DNA from 2 places in the Virgibacillus sp. L01 genome. Region 2 is predicted to be linked to the other one. Evidence: a T-box and tRNA genes for the amino acid it is inferred to sense, from the RefSeq annotation. Region 2 holds a T-box; the other holds one or more tRNA genes.
What was found. A T-box is a leader RNA that pairs with one kind of tRNA and senses whether it is charged. The one in region 2 lies ahead of tyrS (tyrosine--tRNA ligase), so its partner is inferred to be a tRNA-Tyr.
Positions count from the first base shown of each region.

Region 1: it encodes a tRNA-Tyr, which carries the amino acid that the T-box ahead of tyrS (tyrosine--tRNA ligase) is inferred to sense. The anticodon was not compared.

Region 1 is NZ_JBQQCP010000017.1:347-3,765, forward strand. It holds tRNA gene ACTWQM_RS19410 (tRNA-Asn) at 20-94, shown strand; tRNA gene ACTWQM_RS19415 (tRNA-Thr) at 102-174, shown strand; gene ACTWQM_RS19420 (hypothetical protein) at 271-510, shown strand; gene ACTWQM_RS19425 (hypothetical protein) at 608-778, shown strand; gene ACTWQM_RS19430 (YwaF family protein) at 803-1,534, opposite strand; tRNA gene ACTWQM_RS19435 (tRNA-Glu) at 1,778-1,852, shown strand; tRNA gene ACTWQM_RS19440 (tRNA-Val) at 1,887-1,962, shown strand; tRNA gene ACTWQM_RS19445 (tRNA-Thr) at 1,972-2,047, shown strand; tRNA gene ACTWQM_RS19450 (tRNA-Tyr) at 2,086-2,170, shown strand; tRNA gene ACTWQM_RS19455 (tRNA-Gln) at 2,184-2,254, shown strand; tRNA gene ACTWQM_RS19460 (tRNA-Lys) at 2,299-2,371, shown strand; gene ACTWQM_RS19465 (hydroxymethylglutaryl-CoA reductase, degradative) at 2,575-3,419, shown strand, end outside.
Region 2 is NZ_JBQQCP010000008.1:36,558-39,976, reverse strand. It holds gene tyrS (tyrosine--tRNA ligase) at 160-1,431, opposite strand; T-box leader at 1,655-1,855, opposite strand; gene ACTWQM_RS14645 (transglycosylase domain-containing protein) at 1,974-3,419, shown strand, end outside.

The sequences.
Region 1 (3,419 bases), on a different contig from region 2:
ATAAATACTTATATATTATTCCACAGTAGCTCAGCGGTAGAGCAATCGGCTGTTAACCGATCGGTCGTAGGTTCGATTCCTACCTGTGGAGCCATTTTAATGCTTCCATAGCTCAGCCGGTAGAGCACCACCATGGTAAGGTGGGGGTCAGCGGTTCAAGTCCGCTTGGAAGCTCTTACGTTAAACATCTATTTCCCAAGGGATTTAGGTGTTTTTATTTATGAAGAATATTCGATTAATGTATTATAAGTATAAGGACGGAGTGGTAAAATGTCAGCACCAAAAGAAGTAAGGAAGCAACGCAGAGAACAAATTGCTAGTGAAATTATTTCATCAAAAGAAGCTTTGGAAATTCTAGGCGTTTCACGTATGCGATTAAGCCAATATGTAAATGACGGTAGGGTAAAACCGATTAGAAGTGGTATATATTTAAAAGACGATATTGTGGCTTTTAAAGAAGCATTTAGAGAAGCGAGATCAAATAATGAATGGTTAAAAACGTTTGAATAGACGTTATGCATATTGACTTTTTTAAGGTATCTTTATCGATAAGCCAGGTTTTTTAATATATAAATGATATAAGAATAAATAGACAGGTGGTTTTAAAATGGGGAATGGGTTATCGTTGCTTATAATATTAGCTATTGTAGTAACTATAGCTGAAGTGCTTGTGGCTTACTTTTTGATCAAGAAACATAATATGAAAATTTGGCAATCTTTGTATACCTCGTTACCGGTAATTGTAATCGTTTGGGTAGTAGCTATTATGTATTCTTAACAAAAAATCAACACTCAACTAATTTTACAAGTTGAGTGTTGATTTTTCACGTTTAAGTAATTTATAAATCTGAAGCTGAACAAAGAAAACAATAAACGCTAAACCACATAAGTTCACATAATACCAAATGCCATTGCCAAGCACGTCAAGTGGTGTGGTAGCTGTAGGTGTATGGGAAAGGTAGAGGTAATTGGAATTTAATAATGGATTAATAAAGAAACCAATTATAATAGCATAAATTAATAGGTATCCATAGACTTCAAGTAGTGATTTAAACTTAATCTTTAAGGAACTGGTTGCGACAAGAAAAATACTTGTCCATGATATGGCAGTATGATGGACAAAAAACTTCCAAAAGCGATAGTGCGGATAGTCATACGGCAACTCTGGAGTAACTAATGCCAGGAAAGCAGGGATAAGACCAATAAAAAAAGTGATTTGTATAAGCTTCCTGTTGTGAGTAACTAACGCAATTGCCCCTGTTATACCTGCAATTCCGCAAAGATGCAATGGTGTGTGCTCTTGTAAGCTCCATATTCCAGTTAATGCTGTCCAGGTTTGATAGGATACTTCTGATAAAATTAACAGACTAAATAAAATCCAACGTATTGTATTGTGTAAATATGTATTAGATAAGATCTTTTTAAAAAATACTATAAATAGTATGATCCCAAAAAAATATATAAGCAGCATAACAATGTGACTTAAACCAAACGCAATAAATGGCTCGCCACCTAAACTTAACCAGTTCCCCATATAATTCCCCCAAATTGTTAAAAGTTACAGTCTATATCTCCATTATATTGGTAGCAAAAGTGTTTGAAAATAAAGAATTCCTATTTTCCCTTTACAAAGATGCTTAATCTATATATAATAAAATTCGTTGGTTTATGACAAGCCCTTTTTTGGCAGCTAAGTAATTATAAATATTTTTTACTGCATAGACAATTCTTATATGTGTAATAATTATAGTATTTTTATTACATGAAACCATTGTAAGGCCCGTTGGTCAAGTGGTTAAGACACCGCCCTTTCACGGCGGTAACACGGGTTCGAATCCCGTACGGGTCACCATTAATTCTTAGGAAAGTCAGTAACCTAATACATAGGAGGATTAGCTCAGCTGGGAGAGCACCTGCCTTACAAGCAGGGGGTCGCAGGTTCGAGCCCTGCATCCTCCACCATTAATATATGCCGGTCTAGCTCAATTGGCAGAGCAACTGACTTGTAATCAGTAGGTTGGGGGTTCAATTCCTCTGGCCGGCACCATTTTTTATGTATAATTTATAGAAATGTAGTTAAAATATGGAGGGGTAGCGAAGTGGCTAAACGCGGCGGACTGTAAATCCGCTCCCTCAGGGTTCGGGAGTTCGAATCTCTCCCCCTCCACCATAATTTACTTAATTGGGCTATAGCCAAGCGGTAAGGCATCGGGTTTTGATCCCGTGATCCTAGGTTCGAATCCTGGTAGCCCAGCCTTTTTTTATTTTATGAGGTTTTTCGGGCAACATTCCTGACATGAGCCATTAGCTCAGCTGGCAGAGCATCTGACTTTTAATCAGAGGGTCGGAGGTTCGAATCCTCCATGGCTCATCAATTTATATGAAAAAACACTAGCGTAAATACATAACACATATTATAATAGCAGATAAACAAGGTCGTTATGATTACCAACAACCTTGTTTATTTGCATTTTGTACTGTTTTTTTACATAATAGATACAGTAATTTATTCATTAATAAAAAAATGAACAATTTGACATATATAAATTATGCTAGTTAAAAGGATGAGATGGTATGAAAACTTCTAGATTCCCTGGTTTTTACAATATGACTGTTGAGGAACGCAGACAGTTGTTGACTACGATGGATACGTTCACTGATGAAGAAAAAGATTATTTGTTTTCAAACGAACCTCTTCCAACTGACACGGCGGATAAAATGATAGAAAACGTAGTCGGGACTTTTCCGCTTCCATTAGGATTAGGATTGAATTTTTTAATTAATGGGAAAGAATATGTAATACCAATGGCAATTGAAGAACCATCTGTTGTTGCCTCAGCAAGCTATATTGCAAAAACTGTCAGAAATGCTGGAGGGTTTACTACAGAGGCGACAGATCGTGTTATGATTGGTCAAATTCAAGTAGTAGGCTGTCCGGATTTTCAAGCAGCAAAAGAGGCTGTTTTAAAGGAAAAAGATGCATTGATTGCTGATGCTAATGCTGCATACCCCAGTTTAGTAGCTAGGGGTGGTGGCGCAGAAGATCTAGAAGTTAGAGTATTAAATGAAGAATCAGACTCAAAATATGGTCAAATGCTTATCCTTCACGTTTATATAAATACTTGTGACGCAATGGGAGCAAATATCATTAACACAATGGTTGAGTCACTTGCTCCGACAGTCGAGACTATCACGAAAGGGAAAGTATATTTACGGATCCTTTCTAATTATCCAGATCGTTGTCTTGCACGTGCGCGTTGTGTCATTCCACCTGAATTATTACAGACAGGCAGTTATACAGGTGAAGAAGTGCGTGATGGCGTTATTCATGCCTATGAGTTTGCCGCATCGGACCCTTACCGCGCTGTTACCCACAATAAAGGGATAATGAATGGTATTGATCCCATCGTTATTGCAAC
Region 2 (3,419 bases):
CATAAGATATTGCTCTTCCTCATTTCAATTCTTTTAGAAACTTGCTATGAATAGAATTTAGCGAAACTACGAACACAAAAATACACACGCCATTTTACATATGAAATAGCATGTGTATTGGATGTTATTTGGGTACTTCATTTTTGGTGTTTTAACGATCTATTTATAACTTACAAGGAAATACTTTTTCTTTCCGCGTCTAATAATTGTAAACATATCATCAATTCGATCTTCTTTATTAACAACGTATTGCAACTCCTGCTGACGCTCGCCATTTATATAAATTGCCCCATTTTTAATATCTTCTCTTGCTTGGCGCTTTGATGATGAAATAGAAGCGTTAACTAAAAGATCGATTAAACCTATTTCTTCTTTAGGAGCTTCGTAAGCAGGAACACCTTTAAAACCTTGCTTAATATCTCCTGCAGATAGTTCTTTTAAATTTCCACTGAAAAGTGATGCTGATATTTTCTGTGCTTGTTCCAAAGCTTCCTGACTATGCACTTCACGAGTCATCTCTTCAGCTAAACGTTTTTGTGCCAGACGGTTTTCAGGAGTATCCTCTACTTCTTTTTGTAACTGATCAAGTTCTTCCTGATCAAGAAATGTAAAGTAATATAGAAATTTCATTACATCACGATCATCAGCATTAAACCAAAACTGATAAAATTCATATGGCGTTGTTTTTTCTGGATCTAACCAAATAGAACCGCCTGCTGTTTTACCAAATTTGGAACCATCAGCCTTTGTAATCAGAGGAACGGTTAGGCCAAATACTTTCGTTTCTTCGTCCATCTCTTCTCTGGAGCGGCGAATCAGTTCCATACCAGCAGTTATATTTCCCCATTGATCGCTGCCGCCAATTTGCATGGTGCAATTTTCTTGTTCATATAATTTTAGGTAGTCTAAAGATTGAAGGATCATGTAACTAAATTCTGTATAAGATATCCCCTGTTCAATCCGAGCCGACACAGATTCCTTGCCAAGCATGTAGTTGATACCAAAATGCTTTCCTGCATCCCGTAAAAAGTCAATCACAGTCATGCTTGCAAGCCAGTCATGGTTATTACGGGCAACCGCAGCATTTGACCCACTATCAAAATCAAGCAGTTTTGCTAATTGCTCCTTAATTTTTTCACTGTAACCTTTTACAACTGTCGCTTCGTTCAGTGAACGTTCTGTGGAACGACCACTTGGATCACCAATCATTCCTGTTCCGCCACCTATCAACGCTATCGGACGATGTCCAGCCTTTTGAAACCTTTTTAACATTGTGATCGGCAGCAAATGTCCTATATGTAAACTATCAGCAGTCGGATCAAACCCACAGTACAATGTTACCTGATTCTCTTCCAAATGCTTCGTTAAGCCCTCGTTGTCAGTGGTTTGATGAATCAAATTACGTTTTTCCAAATCCTTTAAAATATCCATTCTCTTCACTCTCCATCTTTTACTAATTTTGTATGAAAATACCTCTCTCACTTGATCTCAGCGGACACAGTCATTTTCGTGAATTTTTGCCAATAAGGTCCCTGGTGTCCGCTAACCTCAAATTTGCTATATGAAAAAGAAATTTCATGATAGATGATAGCTGCGCATTCAGCAGCCATGGTCGTTTTTTAACTGCAAATAAAAAAACCCATCCCTAATATAAATAAGGGACGAGTTTACGCTCGCGGTACCACCCTTGTTGCACATGCCACCTTGGGATTGTTAACGATGATGTCACCGTCTTCTTTTTGAAGGAAGAAACTCCAGATTGTAATTCACCAGCAAATATATACTAACTCTCAGCATCCGTTAGTTCTCTTGAAAATTGATTTGCAAAGCTACTGCGATCTTTCAATGTATTTTAATATTATTACTTATTCATATCACATTCTGATGACAAACGCAATATATTCACATAATTCCTTCTATACCTAGTACATCGATTATGCTATAATTAATGTTGGAATTTAGGAGGTCTTACTATGGATTATAAACAATTATTTCAAAAATATAAAGAAAAAACAAAGACAATTTGGGGAACTGGGAAAGTCCAAAAATCATCACGTATTACGTATGATGTTTTTTGGAACGTAATTTTATTTTTCGTGATCTTAGGTGCAGTTGGTCTGTTGTTTGCTGGCGGTGTAGGTGCAGGTTACTTTGCTTCACTTGTCAAAGATGAACCGGTACGAAGCTATGCGAGCATGGAAAAGGATATATATAACTATGAGGAGACATCAAAATTATATTTTGCCGGGAATAAATATTTCGGTAACGTCCGCTCTGATATACATAGAGAAGAAGTTAAACTGAAAAATGTTTCAGATACCCTGAAGAATGCTGTAGTTGCAACGGAAGATGAATATTTCAATGATCATAAAGGTATTGTTCCTAAAGCAATTGTCCGTGCACTAGTACAGGAAGCAACAAATGCAGCAGTCAAAACGGGAGGAAGTACGCTAACCCAACAGCTTATAAAAAACCAGATCCTGACGAATGAGGTATCATTTGAGCGTAAAGCAAAGGAAATCCTGTTAGCACTGCGTTTGGAACGCTTTTTTGAAAAAGACCAAATCCTTGAGGCATATTTAAATATTGTCCCATATGGCCGAGATGCTTCAGGTGGGAATATCGCTGGAATTCAAACTGCTGCCCAGGGAATATTTGGGATTGATGCATCTGAGGTTAACCTACCACAGTCAGCCTACCTTGCAGGACTTCCGCAGAGTCCATCAAGGTATACCCCTTTCAAAAACAGCGGTGGTTTAAAAAGTAAAGAAGGAATGCAGCCTGGACTAAATCGGATGAAATCTGTTCTAAACAGAATGTATGAATCAGATACTATTTCAAAAAAGCAATATGAAAAGGCATTAAGTTACGACATTGTAGCTGATTTCATCGAAGAGTCTCAATCGCCAATTGAAAAATATCCATACTTAACCTTTAGTGCTGAAAAACGAGCAAAAGAAAAAATACTAAAACATATTGCTGAAGAAGATGGATATTCAATGGAAGACCTGAACAATGATGAAAAGCTAATGGAAGAATATAAAATATTAGCTGATCGTGCATTACGTAAAAACGGCTACAAAATCCATACAACAGTTGATAAAAAAACACACGATGTATTTAAGAAGGTCATCAAAAAATATGAAACGTATGGTCCGGATTGGACTGGTAAGGTTGTTATAAATAAAGAGACTGGTGAAACTGTAACAAAAACTCAGCCTATTGAGACTGGCGGGATTTTAATTGAAAACAGTACGGGTAGAATTATTAGCTTTGTTGGTGGCCGTGAGTATACTCAAAAAGACCAACTAAATTATGCAACAGATGTAATTCGTTCAAATGGCAGTACCATGAAGCCAATACTCACTTACGCTCCGGCAATGGAAAAAGGAGTTATACAGCCCGGAACACCCGTAGCT